DNA from 3 places in the Streptomyces sp. NPDC003247 genome. Region 3 is predicted to be linked to each of the others. Evidence: riboswitches for the same ligand, from Rfam matches in the RefSeq annotation. Region 3 holds a riboswitch; each other region holds the start of a gene.
The links. A riboswitch is a leader RNA that binds a small molecule or an ion and turns the genes downstream of it on or off. The one in region 3 is predicted to bind S-adenosylmethionine.
Positions count from the first base shown of each region.

Region 1: another riboswitch for S-adenosylmethionine. It lies ahead of thrC (threonine synthase); the one in region 3 lies ahead of ACFYWQ_RS35645 (ABC transporter substrate-binding protein).
Region 2: another riboswitch for S-adenosylmethionine. It lies ahead of ACFYWQ_RS01005 (aminotransferase class V-fold PLP-dependent enzyme); the one in region 3 lies ahead of ACFYWQ_RS35645 (ABC transporter substrate-binding protein).

Region 1 covers NZ_JBIAPF010000011.1:136,912-144,114, forward strand. Annotated here, with positions in the region: gene otsB (trehalose-phosphatase) at 133-1,017, shown strand; gene ACFYWQ_RS32285 (trehalose-6-phosphate synthase) at 981-2,408, opposite strand; gene ACFYWQ_RS32290 (glucosyl-3-phosphoglycerate synthase) at 2,516-3,460, opposite strand; SAM riboswitch class I at 3,631-3,798, shown strand; gene thrC (threonine synthase) at 3,817-5,130, shown strand; gene ACFYWQ_RS32300 (MoaD/ThiS family protein) at 5,220-5,495, shown strand; gene ACFYWQ_RS32305 (cold-shock protein) at 5,948-6,151, shown strand; gene groL (chaperonin GroEL) at 6,553-7,203, shown strand, end outside.
Region 2 covers NZ_JBIAPF010000001.1:232,003-239,205, reverse strand. Annotated here, with positions in the region: gene ACFYWQ_RS01025 (c-type cytochrome) at 1-688, shown strand, start outside; gene ACFYWQ_RS01020 (Rieske 2Fe-2S domain-containing protein) at 685-1,743, shown strand; gene ACFYWQ_RS01015 (cytochrome bc complex cytochrome b subunit) at 1,740-3,362, shown strand; gene trpD (anthranilate phosphoribosyltransferase) at 3,509-4,573, shown strand; SAM riboswitch class IV at 4,647-4,763, shown strand; gene ACFYWQ_RS01005 (aminotransferase class V-fold PLP-dependent enzyme) at 4,929-6,290, shown strand; gene ACFYWQ_RS01000 (Lrp/AsnC family transcriptional regulator) at 6,422-6,703, opposite strand; gene ACFYWQ_RS00995 (rhomboid family intramembrane serine protease) at 6,700-7,203, opposite strand, start outside.
Region 3 covers NZ_JBIAPF010000014.1:30,291-37,493, reverse strand. Annotated here, with positions in the region: gene ACFYWQ_RS35655 (VOC family protein) at 1-272, shown strand, start outside; gene ACFYWQ_RS35650 (DUF427 domain-containing protein) at 591-1,415, shown strand; SAM riboswitch class IV at 1,633-1,743, shown strand; gene ACFYWQ_RS35645 (ABC transporter substrate-binding protein) at 1,970-3,604, shown strand; gene ACFYWQ_RS35640 (ABC transporter permease) at 3,601-4,683, shown strand; gene ACFYWQ_RS35635 (ABC transporter permease) at 4,687-5,661, shown strand; gene ACFYWQ_RS35630 (dipeptide ABC transporter ATP-binding protein) at 5,654-7,203, shown strand, end outside.

The DNA.
Region 1 (7,203 bases), on a different contig from region 3:
TCGTCCTCAAACGCCGGACGGGCTGGTTGCCCGGCCGGGGCTGTGAGGGGCCGCTGCTCTTCGCAGGCCGGACGGGCTGGGTTGCCCCGGCCGGGGCTGTGAGGGGCCGCTGCTGCCGGTTATCGTCGCCGTATGGGCACCCCAGAGACGTACTCCATGGAACCCGCACTCCCCGAACCCGCCACCGCCGCCGGGCGGGACGCGCTCCGGGCGATTCTGGCCCGGCCCGCCGGGACGCTCGTCGGTCTTGATTTCGACGGTACGCTCGCGCCGATCGTCGAGAACCCGGACGACGCGCGGGCGCACCCGGACGCCGTTCCCGCCCTCGCGCGGCTCGCCCCGCAGGTCGCCTCCGTCGCCGTCGTCACCGGGCGGCCCGCCGCCGTGGCCGTGCGCAACGGCGGCTTCGCCGGTGTGCCGGGGCTGGAGCACCTGACCGTGCTCGGCCACTACGGGGCCGAACGGTGGGACGCCCGGACCGACACCGTCAGCGCCCCCGCCCCCCACCCCGGCGTCGCCGCGGTCCGTGCCGAGCTGCCGGGCGTGCTGGAGGCGGCCGGCGCGTGGCGGGGGACCTGGGTGGAGGAGAAGGGCCGGGCCGTCGCCGTGCACACCCGCCGGGCCGAGGACCCGCAGGCCGCCTTCGAGGCCGTACGGCAGCCCCTCGGCGACCTCGCCGCCCGCCACGGACTGATCGTCGAGCCGGGCCGGATGGTCCTGGAGCTGCGGCCGCCGGGCGTGGACAAGGGCGTGGCGCTGCTGGAGCACGCCCGCGAGACCGGCGCCGAGGCCGTGCTCTACGCCGGTGACGACCTCGGCGACCTGCCCGCCTTCGCCGCCGTGGAGAAACTCCGCTCCGACGGCGTCCCCGGACTGCTCGTCGCCAGCGGCAGCACGGAGGTCACGGAACTCGCCGAGCGCGCCGACCTGGTCGTCGACGGCCCGGCTGGCGTGGTGGACCTGCTGCGGGCGCTGGCGGATCAGCTGGCCCGCGTCCCCCGCAGCGCCTCCAGCTGATCCAGGAACCACCGGGCCGGAGGCAGCGCGGTCGCGGCGGCCGCCAGCCGCTTGGTGCGCTGCGCCCGCTCCTCCGGCGCCATGGTCAGCGCCTCGTGCAGGGCACCGGCGGTCTCCAGCACGTCGTACGGGTTGACGGTGAGGGCGTCCTCGCGCAGCTCGCCGTACGCGCCGGCCTCCCGGGACAGCACCAGCGCGCAGCCCCGGTCGGAGACGACCGGAACCTCCTTGGCGACCAGGTTCATACCGTCGCGGATGGGGTTGACCAGCGCCACGTCCGCGAGGCGGTACGCCGCCAGGGAGCGGGCGAAGTCGTCCTTCACATGCAGCACGACCGGGGTCCAGCCCGCGGAGCCGTACCGCTCGTTGATCTCCCCGGCCAGCCGCTGCACCTCGGCCGTGTAGTCGCGGTAGACGGCGAGGTCCTGGCGGGAGGGGTAGGCGAAGGCCACGTGGGCGACCCGCTCGTGCCACTCGGGGTGGTCGTCGAGGAGCTGCCGGTAGGCCAGGAGACCACGCACGATGTTCTTCGACAGCTCGGTCCGGTCCACCCGGACGATCACCTTGCGGGCGCCGCCTTCGGGAGCCGTGCCGATCTCCTCGCGCAGGGCCGCCAGACGCTCCTCGACGTCCCGCTCGCGGGAGCGGGCGCGCAGGAAGTCGGCGTCGGCGCCCAGGCCGTGCACGCCGATCTCCGTGCCGCCCGTGCCGCCGGTGAACTCCGCGCAGCACGCGGCGAACGCGTCCGCCCAGCGGCGGGTCAGGAAGCCGAGCCGGTCCGCGCCGAGCATGCCCCGCAGCAACTGGACGCGGATGTCGCCGGGGAGCAGCCCGAAGTAGTCCACCGGCGCCCACGGCGTGTGCGAGAAGTGGCCGATGCGCAGGTCGGGGCGGAGCTCGCGGAGCATCCCCGGCACCAGGCACAGGTGGTAGTCCTGGACGAGGACCGCGGCCCCCTGCGCCGCCTCCTCCGCCAGCGCCTCGGCGAAGGCGCGGTTGTACGTCTCGTACGAGGCCCACTGGCGCCGGAACTCCGCGTCGAAGACCGGCTCCAGCGGGGTCTGGTACAGCAGGTGGTGGACGAACCACAGCACCGAGTTGGCGATGCCGTTGTACGCGTCGGCGTGCACGTCGGCCGGGACGGGCAGCATGCGCACGCCGTCCTCGCCGACCCCGCGCCGGACCGCCTCCCGGTCGCCGTCGGACAGCGCCGAGCACACCCACAGGGCGCCCGCGTCCGGGCCGATCGCCGACAGCCCGGAGACCAGCCCGCCGCCGCCGCGTCTGGCGTGCAGCGAGCCGTCCTCGCCGACGGTGTACGAGACCGGGCCGCGGTTGGACGCGACCAGCACCTGAGCACCCTGAGCAGCAGCACCGTGCGTGGAAGCCATACGCCTCAACCTAGCCCGGACCCGATCCGCTCAAACGTACGGACACGGGGCGTGAACCGGCCGTGTCCGGCCGTATACGGCGCGTCCGCCGGGGCGTCGCCGCCGGGTCACGCGACCTTGCGGGTCGCGTACTCGGCGATCTCCGCCATCGGCGGCCGCTCCTCCGTGTCGACCGAGTAGGTGCGCGGCTCGAAGCCGTCCGCGCCCCGCTCGAACTGGGTCAGGGACGGGCGGACGAGATGCCCGCGGGCCAGCCGCAGCTGCGCCGTGCGGTAGATCGCCGCGGCCATCCGGCCGAGCGCCTGCCCGTCCTGGTGGCGGTGCTTGCGCACCCCGACGTCGACCTGGGCCAGCGCGTCCAGGCCCACCAGGTGCAGGGCGTCGACCAGCATGCCCAGCTCCACGCCGTACCCGACGGGGAAGGGCAGCTGCTCCAGCAGGCGGCGGCGGGCCGCGTACTCGCCGCCCAGCGGCTGCACGAACCCCGCGAGCTGCGGCCAGTGCATGTTGAGCAGCGGGCGGGCCATCAGCTCCGTCACCCGGCCGCCCTGGCCGGCGCCGCCGGCCAGCGGGCGGTCGTACATGGCCTTGACCAGGTCGACGCCCGGATCGGTGAGCAGCGGGCCCACGATGCCCGAGACGAAGTCGGAGGAGAACTCCTTCAGGTCGGCGTCGACGAAACAGACGATGTCCCCGGTGGTGACCAGCAGCGAGCGCCACAGGACCTCGCCCTTGCCGGGCACGGCCGGGAGACGGGGCAGGATCGTGTCCCGGTGGACGACCCGGGCCCCGGCCGCCGCGGCCACCTCGGAGGTGCGGTCGGTCGATCCCGAGTCGACGACGACGATCTCGTCGACCAGCGGGACCTGGTGCATGAGGTCGTGGCGGACGACGGAGACGATGTCGCCGACCGTCTCCTCCTCGTTCAGCGCGGGCAGCACGACGGACACCGTCTGGCCCGAGGCGCGCTTGGCGGCCAGGATCCGGTGCAGCGGGCGATCGGTCACGGACCAGGAGCGGGCGGCCAGCCAGCGCTCGACTTCTTCCAGCACGGTCTGCGGCTCCTCACTGTCGTGATCACACCAGGTACACGCGAGGTGACAGTGTGATCCATCTCGCGGTTCGGACGGTCTCACTCAACTGTCCTGGCCTTCGGTTACAGTCTTGAACAACGCGGATGACCATCGCATGTCCGGGGTCGCCCGCGCTCACAACCACATACCGCTCATCCAGAGGGGCAGAGGGACACGGCCCGATGAAGCCCCGGCAACCCTCCAGCCGGTCTCGTACGGATCGCTGCCACAGGCAGTCGACGATCCCCGCGAGGCTCCCGGCTCGGGAAGGTGCCAATTCCGTCTCACGGCGAGATGCGTCGTGGGGAAGATGAGGAGAAAGGGCCTCGCCTCACATGGCTGCGCAGACAGTTGCAAGCACCACCCCCTCCGTCACCGCCCCCTCCGGCACCACCCCCTCCGTCGACCTCGGTCCGGCCGCGGCGCTCTCCTGTCGCGAGTGCGGTCACCGCGTGCCGCTCGGCCCGGTCTTCGCCTGCGAGGAGTGTTTCGGCCCGCTCGAGATCGCCTACGACTTCTCCGGATACGACCCGGAGGAACTCCGCAAGCGCATCGAGGCGGGCCCCGCGAACATCTGGCGCTACGCCCCGCTGCTGCCCGTCCCGGCCGACGTGGCGGACAAGCCGAACATCAACCCCGGCTGGACCAAGCTCGTCCAGGCCGACAACCTGGCGCGTGAGCTGGGCGTCGAGGCCGGGAAGCTCTTCGTCAAGGACGACTCCGGCAACCCGACGCACTCCTTCAAGGACCGCGTCGTCGCCCAGGCCCTGGAGGCCGCCCGCGCCTTCGGCTTCACCACCCTCTCCTGCTCCTCCACCGGCAACCTGGCCGGCGCCGTCGGCGCCGCGGCCGCCCGCGCCGGCTTCCGCTCCTGCGTGTTCATCCCGCACGACCTGGAGCAGGGCAAGGTCGTCATGGCCGCGGTCTACGGCGGCGAACTCGTCGGCATCGAGGGCAACTACGACGACGTCAACCGCTTCTGCTCCGAGCTCATCGGCGACCCGGCGGGCGAGGGCTGGGGCTTCGTCAACGTCAACCTGCGGCCCTACTACGCCGAGGGCTCCAAGACGCTCGCGTACGAGATCTGCGAGCAGCTCGGCTGGCGGCTCCCGGACCAGATCGTGGTGCCGATCGCCTCCGGCTCGCAGCTCACGAAGATCGACAAGGGGCTCCAGGAGCTGATCAAGCTCGGTCTGGTCGAGGACCGGCCGTACAAGATCTTCGGTGCGCAGGCCGAGGGCTGCTCCCCGGTGTCCGTGGCCTTCAAGGCCGGCCACGACGTGGTCCGCCCGCAGAAGCCGAACACCATCGCCAAGTCACTCGCCATCGGCAACCCGGCCGACGGCCCCTACGTCCTCGACATCGCGCGCCGCACGGGCGGTGCGGTGGAGGACGTGAACGACGAGCAGGTGGTCGACGCGATCAAGCTGCTGGCGCGGACCGAGGGCGTCTTCGCCGAGACGGCGGGCGGTGTGACGGTCGGCGTCACCAAGAAGCTGATCGAGGCCGGTCTGCTGGACCCGACGCTGACGACCGTCGTGCTCAACACCGGAGACGGCCTCAAGACGCTGGACGCGGTCGCCGGGACCGGGCTGACGGCCACCATCCGCCCGAACCTCGAGTCGTTCCACGAGGCCGGTCTCGCCTGAGAGAGGCCGTTGTTCGTCTGCGGGCCGCGGGGGCTGGTCGCGCAGTTCCCCGCGCCCCGCAGGGCGCCTACCCGTCCGGAGGAAACACCGTGAGCGTCACCGTCCGCATCCCCACCATCCTGCGCACCTACACGGGCGGTCAGGCCGAGGTCGCCGCCGAGGGCGCGAACCTCGCCGAGGTCATCGCCGACCTGGAGAAGAACCACACCGGTATCGCCGCGCGCGTCCTGGACGACCAGGGCAAGCTGCGCCGGTTCGTCAACGTGTACGTCAACGACGACGACGTGCGGTTCGAGCAGGGGCTGGAGACGGCGACCCCGGACGGCGCCGGCGTCTCGATCATCCCGGCCGTCGCCGGCGGCTGACACCCACTCCGTACCCACCGGTAGTAACCCTCGGTAACACCGATTACCCAGAGTTCATCGAATTGCCTCCTCCGTAAGAGAAGCGGAGGAGGCAATTCAATGTGGTTGAGCACGGTACAGTTGGGGAACGCGCTGCCCATCGCATGCCGAACGCATATGAGCCCGGACTTCACATGCGGTGAGAAGTAGCCAAAGTGTGCAGGTCTTTTGCGCCTTCTGTTCCCTTTATGTGGCCCGAATTGCCCTGAATTCGGGAGAATTCTCACCATATTCCGGACCGTCGACGTCCAGAATTCTCGTCCGATTGACCTGTTGCAGACGGCAGTGGGACAGATACATTCAGCCGCGGTCGACGCGTTCCGGCGCACGCCTCCAATCAACTGGGGGGTGAGGTCTGACCCGGATCCGCGAAGTGTGGATCTGTGCAAGGGCCAGTAATAGGGGAGTTAGGCATGGCTCAGGGCACCGTCAAGTGGTTCAACGCGGAGAAGGGGTACGGCTTCATCGCGGTCGACGGTGGTGCGGACGTCTTCGTCCACTACAGCGCGATTCAGATGGACGGCTACCGCACCCTGGAAGAGGGCCAGCGGGTCGAGTTCGAGATCTCGCAGGGTCAGAAGGGCCCGCAGGCCGACATGGTTCGCGTCACCGCCTGAACGATTTTCAACGTTTTCCAGCGAAGGGCCCGCACCCCGACGGGGGCGCGGGCCCTTCGTGCTGCCCGGCGCCGCCCGCGCCGCGCCGGGGCACCCCGGGGGCCTTTGGTGGCCCGGGACGGCGGGATGCTCCGGGCCCCCGGGAGCCCGCGCCGCCGGGGCGGTGCAGGCGCCTTCGTCCGGTTCGCCCCGGGGCCGATCCCCCCGAGGCGCTTGCACTCGGCATGCCCGAGTGCTAATCATTGGCGTTAGCACTCTGAAGGTGAGAGTGACAACGAAGGACCGGGTCGGTGAGGCCCGCAGGCCGGGTGGGGAAGGAACCACGAGGCAGGCGAGCCGTCCGTCGCGGGCGCGGGCGCGGTCCGAAGGAATCACCCCCAGTCCTGGAGGGACCACTTCACATGGCCAAGATCATCGCGTTCGACGAGGAGGCGCGGCGCGGCCTCGAGCGCGGCATGAACCAGCTCGCGGACGCCGTGAAGGTGACGCTCGGCCCCAAGGGCCGCAACGTCGTCCTCGAGAAGAAGTGGGGCGCGCCCACGATCACCAACGACGGTGTCTCCATCGCCAAGGAGATCGAGCTCGAGGACCCGTACGAGAAGATCGGCGCCGAGCTGGTCAAGGAAGTCGCCAAGAAGACGGACGACGTCGCCGGTGACGGTACGACCACCGCGACCGTTCTCGCCCAGGCCCTGGTCAAGGAGGGTCTGCGCAACGTCGCCGCCGGTGCCAACCCGATGGCCCTGAAGCGCGGTATCGAGAAGGCCGTCGAGGCCGTCTCCGCCGCCCTGCTGGAGCAGGCGAAGGACGTCGAGACCAAGGAGCAGATCGCCTCCACGGCCTCCATCTCCGCCGCCGACACCCAGATCGGCGAGCTCATCGCCGAGGCCATGGACAAGGTCGGCAAGGAAGGCGTCATCACCGTCGAGGAGTCCCAGACCTTCGGTCTGGAGCTGGAGCTCACCGAGGGTATGCGCTTCGACAAGGGCTACATCTCGGCGTACTTCGCCACCGACATGGAGCGTATGGAGGCCGTCCTCGACGACCCGTAC
Region 2 (7,203 bases), on a different contig from region 3:
AACCGCCCAGTCCCTCGCCATCGACGAGGGCAAGAAGCTCTACGCCGTCGGCTGCGCCAGCTGCCACGGCACCGGCGGTCAGGGCACCTCCGACGGTCCCAGCCTCGTGGGCGTGGGCGCCGCGGCCGTCGACTTCCAGGTCGGCACCGGCCGCATGCCGGCCTCGACGTCCCAGATGGCCCAGATCCCGCGGAAGAAGGTCGTCTACACGCAGGCCGAGATCGACCAGCTCGCCGCGTACATCGCCTCGCTCGGCGCCGGCCCGTCCATCCCGACCGAGTCGGAGTACGGCGAGGAGGGAGCGGACATCGCCAAGGGCGGTGAGCTGTTCCGCACCAACTGCGCGCAGTGCCACAACTTCACCGGCAAGGGCGGTGCCCTGACCAAGGGCAAGTTCGCGCCGTCCCTCGAGGGCGTGGACCCGAAGCACATCTACGAGGCCATGCAGACCGGCCCGCAGAACATGCCCTCCTTCCCCGACACCACGCTGTCGGAGCAGAACAAGAAGGACATCATCGCGTACCTGAACGCGGTCAACGGTGATGAGACGGAGAGCCCCGGCGGTCTCGAGCTGGGCGGCCTCGGGCCGGTCAGCGAGGGTCTGTTCGGCTGGATCTTCGGTCTCGGCGGACTGATCGCCGTCGCCGTGTGGGTCGCCGCCCGGACCGCAAAGGCCAAGAAGTCATGAGTAGCCAAGACATTCCAGAAGAGAACCTGCCCGCTGAGCAGGGCCGCGCGCACGGTGCGGTGGACGTGGCGGACGAGCAGCACCCGTTCGCCGACCCGGGGCTGCCGCCCCACGAGCACCGGATCCAGGACATCGACGAGCGGGCCGCCAAGCGGTCCGAGCGGACGGTCGCCTTCCTGTTCACGCTGTCGATGCTGGCCACCGTCGGCTTCATCGCCTCGTACGTGGCGATCCCGCACGACCAGTCGGTCTACATCTTCCCGCTCGGGCACATCAACGCGCAGAACTTCGCGCTCGGCCTGACGCTGGGTGCCGCCCTGTTCTGCATCGGCGCCGGCGCCGTCCACTGGGCCCGCACCCTGATGTCCGACGTGGAGGTCGCCGACGAGCGGCACGCCATCGAGGCGTCGCCCGAGGTCAAGGCCAAGGTCATGGCCGACTTCAGGGACGGTGCGCAGGAGTCCGCGCTGGGCCGCCGCAAGCTGATCCGCAACACGATGTTCGGTGCGCTGGCCCTGTTCCCGCTCTCCGGCGTCGTCCTGCTGCGCGACCTCGGCCCGCTGCCCGAGGACAAGCTGCGCCACACGCTGTGGTCCAAGGGCAAGCTGCTCGTCAACATGAACACCAACGAGCCGCTGCGTCCCTCGGACGTCGCGGTCGGCTCCCTCACCTTCGCCAAGCCGGAGGGCCTGGAGGAGACCGACCACGACTTCCAGAACGAGATCGCCAAGGCCGCCCTGATGATCGTCCGGATCGAGCCGGACGACATCAAGGACAAGCAGGAACTCGAGTGGTCGCACGAGGGCATCGTGGCGTACTCGAAGATCTGCACCCACGTCGGTTGCCCGATCTCGCTCTACGAGCAGCAGACGCACCACGTGCTGTGCCCCTGCCACCAGTCCACCTTCGACCTGTCCGACGGTGCCCGAGTGATCTTCGGCCCGGCCGGCCACGCCCTGCCGCAGCTGCGCATCGGCGTGAACGACGAGGGGTACCTCGAGGCGCTCAGCGACTTCGAAGAGCCCGTCGGTCCTGCCTTCTGGGAGCGCGGATGAGTAACAACGACGACCGCCGCAAGGCACCCGCGGGCGAGCGGGTCGCCGACTGGGCGGACGGCCGGCTGGGGATCTACTCCCTGGCCAAGGCCAACATGCGCAAGATCTTCCCGGACCACTGGTCCTTCATGCTCGGTGAGATCTGCCTCTACAGCTTCATCATCATCATCCTCACGGGTGTGTACCTGACGCTGTTCTTCCACCCGTCGATGAACGAGGTGGAGTACCACGGCAGCTACGTCCCGCTCCAGGGCCAGCTGATGTCGGAGGCGTTCAGCTCGACGCTGGAGATCTCCTTCGACGTCCGCGGCGGTCTGCTGATCCGGCAGATCCACCACTGGGCGGCGATCATCTTCCTCGCCGGCATGTTCGTGCACATGATGCGCGTGTTCTTCACGGGCGCGTTCCGCAAGCCGCGTGAGATCAACTGGCTGTTCGGCTTCCTGCTGTTCGTCCTCGGCATGTTCACCGGTTTCACCGGCTACTCGCTCCCGGACGACCTGCTCTCCGGCACCGGTGTCCGCTTCACCCAGGGCGCGATCCTGTCCGTGCCGATCGTCGGCACGTACATCTCGATGTTCCTGTTCGGCGGGGAGTTCCCGGGCGGCGACTTCGTCGCGCGGTTCTACTCGATCCACATCCTGCTGCTGCCGGGCATCATGCTCGGTCTGGTGGTCGGCCACCTGATCCTGGTCTTCTACCACAAGCACACGCAGTTCGCGGGTCCCGGCCGGACCAACAAGAACGTCGTCGGCATGCCGCTGCTGCCGGTCTACATGGCCAAGGCCGGAGGCTTCTTCTTCCTGGTCTTCGGTCTGATCGCGGCCCTCGCCGGCATCGCGTCCGTCAACCCGATCTGGGCCCTGGGCCCGTACCGTCCGGACCAGGTGTCCACCGGCGCCCAGCCCGACTGGTACATGGGCTTCGCCGAGGGTCTGGTCCGCGCCATGCCGGGCTGGGAGATCAACTTCTGGGGTCACACGCTGGTCCTCGGCGTGTTCATCCCGCTGGTGCTCTTCGGTCTGTTCCTCGGTGTGATCGCCCTCTACCCGTTCATCGAGTCCTGGGTCACCGGCGACAAGCGCGAGCACCACATCCTGGACCGCCCGCGCAACGCCCCGACCCGTACGGCCTTCGGTGTCGCCTGGGTCACCGGCTACATGATCATGCTGATCGGCGGTGGCAACGACATCGTCGCCACCCACTTCCACCTGTCGATCAACGCGGTCACCTGGTTCGTCCGGATCGGCTTCTTCGCCGGCCCGGTCATCGCCTTCGTCGTCACCAAGCGGATCTGCCTCGGCCTCCAGCGCCGCGACAAGGACAAGGTGCTGCACGGTCGCGAGACCGGCACCATCAAGCGCCTGCCGCACGGTGAGTTCATCGAGGTGCACGAGCCGCTCAGCCAGGAGCAGCTCTACACGCTCACCGCGCACGAGCAGTACGCGCCGGCCGAGATCGGCCCGACGGTCGACGAGAACGGCGTCGAGCGCAAGGTGAAGCGCACCGAGAAGGTCCGCGCCAAGCTGAGCGAGGCGTACTACGGCGAGGAGAGCCAGATCGCCAAGCCGACCGTCGAGGAGTACAGGGAGATCACGAGCGGCCACGGCCACCACTGATCACTGCGTCGCCACGCAACCGCTGAAGGGCCCCGTCCGGTGTTCGGACGGGGCTCTTCGCCGTTCCCCGTGGCTGGATAGGGTGGACCCGTTGAGACGCGTGTCCCGTCGGAGAGCGGGACCACCATGACACCCAGGAGCGGCTTATGAGCGCTGTGACCCCCGCTGGAGGCGACACCGCGGCGGGCCGTTCCTGGCCCGTCCTGCTGAACGGTCTGCTGGACGGCCGGGACCTCTCCTCGGAGGAGACCGCCTGGGCCATGGACCTGATCATGCGCGGTGAGGCGACCGACGCCCAGATCGCCGCCTTCGTGGTGGCGCTGCGGGCCAAGGGCGAGACGGTGGCGGAGATCAACGGTCTCGTACGCACGATGTACGAGCACGCCAACCTGATCGAGGTGCCCGGCCCCACCGTCGACATCGTCGGCACCGGCGGCGACGGCGCGAAGACGGTGAACATCTCCACCATGGCGTCGATCGTCGTCGCCGGCACCGGCGCGAAGGTCGTCAAGCACGGCAACCGGGCCGCGTCCTCCGCGTCCGGGGCGTCGGACGTCCTGGAGCAGCTGGGCGTCAATCTGGACCTGACGCCGCAGCGGGTGGCCGAGGTGGCCGAGGAAGCCGGGATCACCTTCTGCTTCGCGGTCAAGTTCCACCCGGCGCTGCGCCACGCGGGCGCCGCCCGCAAGCAGCTGGGCGTCCGTACGGTGTTCAACGCCCTCGGCCCGCTCACCAACCCCGCCCGGGTGCGTGCCCAGGCGGTCGGGGTCGCCGACCCGCGCATGGCGCCGATCGTCGCCGGCGTCTTCGCCGAGCGCGGCCACTCGTCGCTGGTGTTCCGGGGCGACGACGGCTTCGACGAGCTGACCACCACGTCCACCTCCCGGGTGTGGATCGTCCGCGACGGCAAGGTGACCGAGGAGACCTTCGACCCGCGGCACGTCGGCATCGAGCTGGTGTCCGTGGAGGCGCTGCGGGGCGCCGACCCCTCGTACAACGCGCAGGTCGCGCGCCGGCTGCTGGAGGGCGAGCGGGGGCCGGTGCGGGACGCCGTCCTGCTGAACGCCGCGGCGGCGCTGATGGCGCTGGAGCCGACGGACGCACCGCTGGCCGAGCAGATCCGCGCCGGCATGGAGAAGGCGGCGCGGTCCGTCGACTCCGGTGCGGCCGCGCGGGTGCTGGAGCGCTGGGTGGCGGCCAGCAACGCCTGACGGCCGAGGAAGCGGTCCCGCGATCCGGACAGGAGTTGCGGGACCGCGATCATTTACCGTACTTTCCTCCTCAGGTCATGAGTGACAGTCATGAGGCCCCGGCCGACTGTCCGGCAACCCTCCGTCCGTGGCGGGGTGCCCCGGGTGAAGACCAGGTCGTGGGCAGCAAGGCCCACGGCAAGCGCGGACCCCTCGCGTCACCAGGGGTCCTGGTCGTCGAGGAGTCTTCCGTGAGCAAGCGAATGCGATAGGGCCGCAGAGCCCCGCCTCCGCACACCCCTTTTTCCTCTTCCCTCCGTGCCGTCGACGCGCTGTCCGGCACGGCGGTTCCACGCGTCCTCACGGGAGTTCCGCCATGTCTGTCTCCACCGCTGCCTCCGCCCAGTCCGTTTGTGCCCCGCTGCCCGTTCTGGGCCGGGATGTCACCGTGCCGCTCGTCACCGGCGGGGAGGTCACCTACGCCGCGCTCGACTACGCGGCCAGCGCCCCCGCCCTCCAGCGCGTCTGGGACGACGTGGCGGCCTACGCCCCGTACTACGGCAGCGTCCACCGCGGCGCCGGCTACCTCTCCCAGCTGTCCACGGACCTCTTCGAGAACGCCCGCCGGACGGTCGCGGAGTTCCTCGACTGCCGCGCCGACGACCAGCTGGTCTTCACCCGCTCCACCACGGACTCCCTGAACCTCCTCGCCGCCGCCCTCCCCGCCGACTGCCAGGTCTTCGTCTTCGAGACCGAGCACCACGCCTCGCTGCTGCCCTGGAAGGACGCCCGGGTCACCTACCTCGACGCCCCGCGCACCCCGCGCCAGGCCGTCGAGACCCTGGAGCGCGCGCTCGCCGACCGCGACCCCTACGGCCCGGCCCTGGTCTGCGTGACCGGCGCCTCCAACGTCACCGGCGAGCTGTGGCCGGTGCGCGAGCTGGCCGCCGCCGCCCACGCCCACGGCGCCCGGATCGTCCTGGACGCGGCCCAGCTCGCCCCCCACCACCCGGTGTCCGTGCGCGACCTCGACGTCGACTGGATCGCCTTCTCCGGGCACAAGCTGTACGCCCCGTTCGGCTCCGGCGTCCTGGCCGGCCGCGCCGACTGGCTGCGCGCGGCCGAGCCGTACCTGGCCGGCGGCGGCGCCAGCCGCAAGGTCACCCGGCGCGAGGACGGGGGAGTGGACGTGGAGTGGCACGACAGCGCCGCCCGGCACGAGGCGGGCTCGCCGAACGTCATCGGCGCCTACTCCATCGCCTCCGCCTGCAAGGCCCTGACGGAGGCGGGCTTCGACACGCTGGTCGCCCGGGAGCGGTACCTCATCGAGAAGGTGCGGGCGGGGCTGGCCGAGGTGCCCGAGGTGCGCGTGCTGTCCCTCTTCGGCGACGACGCCCCCCGCGTCGGCGTGATCTCCTTCGTCGTCGAGGGCTGGAACAGCTCCCACTTCGCCGCCGCCCTCTCCGCCGAGTACGGCATCGGCGTCCGCGACGGCCTCTTCTGCGCCCACCCCCTCGTCCGCACCCTCCTCGGCAGCGACCCGCGCAGCCAGGGCGAGTGCGGCGCCCCCGAGGCCGCGCCGGGCGAGAAGTCCCTCAACGCGATCCGGGTGAGCTTCGGCGCGGGCACGCCGGACGAGCACGTGGAGCGTTTCGTGACCGCGGTGAAGGAACTGGTCGGGAGCGGCGCCAAGTGGCAGTACCGCACGGAGGACGGCCGCTGCGTCCCGGCGGTGTGATGCAGCCGACGTCAGGGGCAGCGCCCTGAGGGGCGCGGGGCCGTGTCGACATGCGGCTCCGCCGCGTGGGCGCGACCAGCCACAGCCGACCGGCAGCCGCACACACGCTCCGCGCCCCAGGCGCTCCCGCGCTAAGAGTCCAGCCCGATGGCGAACGCAGCCTCGAGATCATGCTGCGAGTACGTACGGAAGGCGACATGCGTGTCCGTCGCCTCGACGCCGGGGATCTTGCTGATCCGCCCGGGGATCACCTCGGCGAGCTCCTCGTGCTGCCGCACCCGCACCATGGCGATCAGGTCGTACGTCCCGGTGACGGAGAAGACCTCGCTCACGGACTCCAGCGAGGCGATCGACTCGGCGATCTCGGGGATCCGGTCCACGCTGGTCTTGATCAGGACGATCGCGGTGATCACGGCTGGTTCTCTCCCTCGGGGGCCGGGGCTCGGGCGGCTTTCACTCTAGTCGTCCCGTTGCGCCCGGCCCACGCGCAGCCGAAGCCCAGGCCGAAGCCCAGCAGGTGGGCCAGGTAGGCCACGCCCGGCCCCGGGCCCGCCCGCCCCGCCGCCAGCCATTGCAGGGCCGCCCAGAAGGGCAGCACCACCCACGCCGGGAAGCGCAGCGGCAGGAAGAGCAGGAACGGCAGGAGACTGGTGACGCGCGCCCGGGGAAAGAGGTGGAGGAACGCGCCGAGCACCGCGGAGATCGCCCCCGAGGCGCCGACCAGGGACTGCCCGGAGCCGGCGTGGGCGGCGGCGTAGCCGAGCAGGGCCAGGTAGCCGCAGCCGAGGTAGAAGAAGGCGAAGCGGAGGCGGCCCATCCGGTGCTCGGTCATCGTCCCGAAGACGTAGAGGAAGAGCATGTTGCCCAGCAGGTGCACCCAGCTGCCGTGGACGAAGAGGGCCGTGGCGGGGGT
Region 3 (7,203 bases):
GCTTCGCGGCCGACCGGGCGGGACTGCACCACCTGTCCTTCGAAGTGCCCTCGCTGGACGACTTGCACGCCGTGGAGGCCGGGCTGCGGGCGGCGAGCGTGCCGATCCGTGAGGAGCGCGGCGCCACGAACGGTACCGCGGCGACGGGACAGGTGTTCTTCAAGGACCCCGACGGTATCCGGCTGGAGATCTACACCGAAGACCCACGGGCGCGTGGATCCGCCTCCGACCTGCCTCGATGCGGCTTCTACGAGGAACTGCCCGACCGCTGAGACCGCCGTGCGTGTCCCCGGCCCACCCCGCGACGCCCGGAAACGCGCGCCCTGCCGCGTTCTCCGCCCACTACCACCGGTCGACACCGGCGATGCCCTCCAGCAGGGTCAGGCTCTCGGGACGGGGCGCGGCCGCCTGGACGTACCGGCCCGGCCCGGGCCCGTTGCTCAACCCGTGTCGGTGGGGGAGCGCGCCCGCAATACCGTCGACGATTGTCTGAGGGTGTTCGGCCGCCCCGAACAGATCGCCGCGTGGCGCGAGAAACCGCGCCCACCTCGCCGACGTCACCGGGTGAGCAAGGAGAAGGAGAGCCGCTCATGACCACGTTCCCCACCGCGCGCGCCGTACGGACCACCCCCGAAGGCCTCCTGTGGGAGCCCGGCGAGCGCTGGGTGCGCGGCCGCAAGGGTGACCTCACCGTCGTCGACAGCCGGCATCCCGTCCTCGTGTGGGAACCCGGAGTGCCCGTCCCGCTGTACGCCTTCCCGCGCGAGGAGGTCCGTACGGACCTGCTCCGCCCGGCGAAGAACCCCCCGACGGGCACGCACACCGGATCGCAGATCTTCTACGACCTCGAAGCCGGCGGCGAGCTGCTGGAGAACGCGGCCTGGACGTTCCCCGCCGCCGACCTGGCCGGGCACATCGCCTTCGAGTGGTTCCGGCGCGTCGGCCGGGGCCTGGACCACTGGTACGAGGAGGAGGAAGAGATCTTCGTCCACCCCCGCGACCCGCACAAGCGGGTGGACGCCATCCCCAGCAGCCGCCACGTCCGGGTCGAGATCGGCGGCACGGTCGTCGCCGACACCCACCGCCCCGTGCTGCTCTTCGAGACCGGCCTGCCGACGCGCTACTACATCCCGCCCGAGGACGTCCGCCTGGACCTGTTCGAACCGACCGACCACAGCACCGGCTGCCCCTACAAGGGGACCGCCACGTACTGGTCGTGGCGGGGCGGGACCGGTGACCCCGGCGTCCCGCCGAACGTCGTCTGGAGCTATCCCGAGCCACTGCCCGCGGTCGGCGCCGTCACCGGGCTCCTCGCGTTCTACAACGAGGCCGTCGACATCACCGTGGACGGCGAACGGCTGGAGCGCCCCGTCACCCCGTTCACCACGGCGCTCGCCGCGCGGCCGCCGGCCTGACGGCACCGGTCGCGGTGATCACGGGCGCCGCCTCCCGGGTACCTGGGGCCACCACGCGGCGAAGGCGGCCGTGACCAACCTCGTGCGGGCCACGGCCGTCGATGGGAGGGGCCTGCCCCCGCCGTCCGGCGCGGAGAACGGCCGCCCTGCCCGCGCACACCGTCCCGGCAAAGCCACTGCTTGACGCCGGGAGAAGCGTCGATCTACGGTGAGCGCGAGCCACGAGTTCCGGTGATCAAGCCCTGGCTGGCCGGACGGCAACCCTCGACGCAGTGGGGTGCCCCCAGGTGACGGCTCGGCGGATGTTCCTGTTCTGCAAGTGCGTTCCCCCGGCCCGAGGGCCGACGACATCCCTGGGAGGACGGCGTGGCAACCGGCCTCGTGCTGTGCTCCCGACGCCATGTCGATCTGCTGCTGGTCTGCAGCTGCCTCTGTCACAGCTGACCTGACCCGTTTTCGCTCCTCACCCTCACCTTTCACACGAGCGTGCGCGCGGCACACCCTGTCCGCCGCGCCCCGTTCGTGTCTCCTTCATGCGGAAGCAGAGACCAGCCATGGCACAGCACAGCACTGTCAGAACGTTCCGGCCCCTGGGCGCCCTCACCCTCGGCACGGCCGTCCTGGTGGCCCTGACCGGCTGCACGAGCACCAAGAGCTCCGCCGGCTCCGACGGCGCGACGATCACCGTCGGTACGACGGACCAGGTCACCAGCCTCGACCCGGCGGGCGCCTGGGACGCGGGCTCCGGCACCATCGAGAGCGAGGTCTACGCCACGCTGCTCAGCGTGAAGAACGGCGCCACGGAGGTCTCCCCGGATCTGGCCACCGGGATCGAGCTGACGGCGCCCAAGGAGTACACGGTGACCCTCGGGGAAGGGCTGAAGTTCGCCAACGGGCACCAACTGACGTCCTCCGACGTCAAGTTCAGCCTCGACCGCATCGTGAAGATAGCCGACGAGAACGGCCCGTCGTCGCTCCTCTACAACCTCGCCTCCGTCGCCGCGCCGACACCCACGACCGTCGTCTTCACCCTCAAGTCCGCCAACGACACCCTGTTCCCGCAGGTGCTGTCCACCGCGGCCGGCTACATCGTCGACGAGGAGGTCTTCCCCGCCGACAAGATCCTCGACGACAAGGCCATCGTCGCCGGGAAGCCCTGGAACGGGCCGTACGGCATCACGAGCTACGACAAGAACTCGCTGGTCTCCTTCACCGCCAACAGCGCCTACGGCGGCCGGCTGGGCACCCCGAAGACGAAGAACGTCCAGCTCAAGTACTACACGGACGCGAGCAACCTGAAGCTCGACGTCCAGCAGGGCACCGTCGACGCCGTCTACCGCACCCTCACCACCGCCGACCTCGACGACCTGTCCGAGAAGAAGAACATCAAGGTCCACACCGGCTCCGGCAACGGCATCCGTTTCATCGTCTTCGACTTCCAGACGCAGCCGTACGGCACCAAGACCGAGAACGCCGACGCGGCCAAGGCCCTGGCCGTCCGGCAGGCCGTCGCCGACTCCGTCGACCGGGCCCAGCTCGCGCAGCAGGTCTACAAGAACAGCTACCAGCCGCTGTACAGCTCGGTGCCGGACGGACTCACCGGTGCCACCGACTCCTTCAAGTCGCTCTACGGCGACAAGAAGGGCGGCCCCGACAAGGCCGCGGCCGCCGCACGGCTGAAGGCGGCGAAGGTGACCACCCCCGTCACCCTCAACCTCCAGTACAACAGCGACCACTACGGCTCGTCCTCGGCGGACGAGTACGCGCTGGTCAAGTCCCAGCTCGAAGCCACCGGACTGTTCAAGGTGAACCTCCAGTCCACCGAGTGGACCCAGTACGGCGAGGACCGCATCAAGCACCTCTACCCGCTCTACCAGCTCGGCTGGTACGCCGACTACCTGGACGCGGACAACTACCTCTCGCCCTTCTACTCGGCCAACACCTGGGTCGCCAACGGCTACTCCGACCCGGCCGTACGCGAGCTGATCCAGAAGGAGGAGACCGAGACGGACCCGGCGAAGCGCACCGACCTGCTCCAGCAGGCCCAGGACAAGGCCGCGGCGTCGGTACCGCTGCTCCCGCTGCTCCAGGGGTCCACCGCGATCGTCACCCGCACCGACATCAGCGGTGTGCCCGACGAGCTGAACAGCGCCTACACGTTCCGCTGGGCAGGACTCGCGAAGAAGTGAGCGCCCTGACGCAGGACACCCCCGGCGCCGTCGCCCCTCCCGCCGACGGCGCCGCCGGGTACGGACTCGCCCGCTACCTGGTGGTCCGCTTCCTCCTCATCATCCCCACCGTGTTCATCCTGGTCAGCCTGGTCTTCTTCCTGATGCGCGCCACCGGCGACCCGATCAGCGCCGCGCTGGGCGACCGGCTCACCCCCGACCAGCTCCAGGCGAAACTGCACCAGGCGGGCTACGACCGGCCGCTGCTCACCCAGTACCTGGACTACCTGACGTCCCTGGCGAGCGGCGACTTCGGCCGCACCGTCACCGACAACGAACCGGTGACCCACGTACTGGGCACCTACGGCGCCGCCACCGTCGAACTCTCCTTCTACGCCCTCGCCGTCGCCCTCGTCGTGGGCGTCCCCCTGGGCATGGTGGCGGCCTCCTGCCGGGACCGCGCGCCCGACGCCGTGCTGCGGCTGTTCGCCGTCCTCACCTACGCCACCCCCGTGTTCTTCGTGGGACTGCTGCTGAAACTCGTCTTCGCGATCCAGCTCGGCTGGCTGCCCGCGTCCGGCCGGGCGAGCACCGACGTCCAGCTCTTCCTCCAGAACCAGACCAGCACGACCGGCCTCTACCTCGTCGACGCCCTGCGCAGCGGTGACCCCGCGGCCCTCGCCGACGTCCTGGAACACGCCGTACTGCCCGGCCTGGCACTGGGTCTGCTCGTCGCGGGCATCCTGCTGCGCCTGGTCCGCACGAACCTCATCGGCACCCTCTCCGCCGGCTACGTCGAAGCCGCCCGCTCCCGTGGCGTGGCGCCCTTCCGGCTGGTCACCCGGCATGCCACCCGGCCCGCCCTGATCCCGGTCGTCACCGTCCTGGGGCTCCAGGTCGCCGGACTGCTCGGCGGAGCCGTACTGACGGAGATCACCTTCGAGTGGAAGGGCCTCGGCTACGAACTCGCCCACTACCTGACCGTGCGCGACTTCCCGGCGGTGCAGGGAATCGTGGCCCTGTTCGCCGTCGTGGTGGCGGTGACGAACTTCCTCGTCGACGTCGTCGCCGCCCTGATCGACCCCCGAGTGAGGTACTGAGCCGTGGCACAACTCCTCCAGCGACGGCAGACGTCGCTGCCGGACCGTCTGCGGGCACGACTGCGCACGGGCGGTGCCGTACAGCGCGCCATGCTGCTCACCGGCGCGGCCCTCACGGCGCTGTTCGTCCTCACGGCGCTCCTCGGCCCGCTGGTCGCGCCGTACGGGTATGCCCAACTCCAGGACGCTGTTGGACTGTTCGGCTCGCAGCAGCCGCCCGGCGGCGCACATCCGCTGGGCACCACCATCGCGGGGTACGACGTGCTGTCCCGCACGGTGTGGGGCGCCAGGACCGCACTGGAGATCATCCTCGCGGCGCTGCTGCTCTCGGTGGTCCCCGGCACCGTGCTGGGCCTGGCCTCCGGCTATCTCGGCGGCCGCCTCGACCGGCTGCTGGTCGGGCTCGCCGACGCGCTCTACGCCTTCCCGCCGCTGCTGCTCGCCATCGTCATGTCGATCGTGATCAGCGGCGGACAGTCGAGCCTGGTCGGCGGCCTCGGCGCGGCGGCCTGCTCGGTCGCCGTGGCCTTCGTACCGCAGTACTTCCGTGTCGTACGGGCCGAGGTGATCCGGGTCAAGGCGGAGCCCTTCGTGGACGCCGCCCGGGTGATCGGCACCGGAACCTGGCGGATCATGTTCCGGCACGTGCTGCGCAACTCGGTCCGCACGCTCCCGCTGATCTTCACCATCAACGCCTCCGAGGCCATCCTCACCCTCGCCGGACTCGGCTTCCTCGGCTTCGGCATCGAACCCAACTCGGCCGCCGAGTGGGGCTACGACCTCAACCGCTCCGTCGCCGACGTCACATCGGGACTGTGGTGGACCGCGATACCGCCGGGCCTGGCCATCGTGCTCACCGTGCTCGGCACCACCCTGCTCGGCGAGAGCCTCACCGACCTGGCCGACCCGCGCCTCCGGCGGCGCGTCGGCCCCACACCGACCGTCACCCGAGCGGACGGAGGCGCGGACGATGACTGACCTGCTGCGCATCGAGGACCTGCACGTCACCTTCGCCACGGACACCGGCGCGGCCCCCGCGGTGAAAGGGGTGAACCTGTCCGTCGCTCCGGGGGAGGTGCTGGCCCTGGTCGGCGAGAGCGGCAGCGGCAAGACCGTGACCGCCCGGTCGGTCCTGGGACTGCTGCCCGCCACCGCGACCGCCCGCGGCCGCGTGCTGCTCGGCGACGGCACCGCCGACCCGGCCGAGGACGTGCTCACCGCGTCCGCCGCCCGGCTGCGCGCCCTGCGCGGCACGCACGCGGCGATGGTGTTCCAGGAGCCCTCCACCGCACTGAACCCGGTCTTCACCATCGGCTGGCAGCTCACCGAGGGCCTGCGCGCCCACGGACACGGTGCCGGCAAGGCCGAACGCCGCGCCCTGGCCGTCGAATGGCTCGACAAGGTCGGCATCCCGGACCCGGCCACCCGCGTGGACCACTACCCCCACCAGCTGTCGGGCGGTCAGAAACAGCGGGCCGTCATCGCCATGGCCCTCGCCCTGGGCACCCGGCTCATCGTGGCCGACGAGCCCACCACGGCGCTGGACGTCACCGTCCAGGCGGAGATCCTGGAACTCCTGCACCGCTGCCGCACCGACTTCGGCACCGCCGTGCTCCTCATCACCCACAACATGGGCGTGGTGGCCGACCTGGCGGACCGGGTGGCGGTGATGAACGAGGGCGAGGTGGTGGAACAGGCCCCGGTCCGCGAACTGTTCGCGGCACCCGGCCATCCGTACACCCGGGACCTGCTGGCCGCCGTACCGGTCTTCGGCGAGGGAAGCCGCACACCGGCGTCCCCCGCGGACGACGGGCCGCCGGTGGGTGACGGGCCGCCGGTGGGTGACGGGCCGCCGGTCGTACGGGCTGCCGGGCTGGTCGTGGACTACCCGGGAAGGCTGGGCAGGAAGGGCTTCCGGGCGGTCGACGGCGTGAGCTTCGAGATCCGGCCGGGGGAGGTGCTCGGGCTGGTGGGGGAGAGCGGCAGCGGCAAGACCACCATCGGCCGGGCCGTCGCCGGTCTGACGGACGTGACCGGCGGAGAACTCGACGTGTTCGGCCGGCCGGTGACGACCCGGCGACGCACGCGCGGCCGCGCCGGCCACATCGGCTACGTCTTCCAGGACCCCGCGGCCGGCTTCAACCCGCTGCTGACCGTCGGCGACAGCGTCGCGGAACCCCTGACCGTCCACCGGCGCGAGCTGGGGGCGGCAGCGATCCGCGCCGAAGCCGAGGCGCTGCTGGAGTCCGTGCACCTGCCCCGCGCCTACGCCGACCGCTACCCCCACGAGCTCAGCGGCGGCCAGCGACAGCGCGTCGCCCTGGCCCGCGCGCTCGCCCTGCGGCCCCCGCTGATCGTCGCGGACGAACCCACCTCGGCCCTCGACGTGTCCGTACAGGCGGCAGTGCTCGACCTGTTCGTCGCACTCCAGCGGGAACTGCGTTTCGCGGCACTGTTCATCAGCCATGACCTCGCGGTGGTGGAACAGGTCACCGACCGCGTCGTCGTCCTGCACCGCGG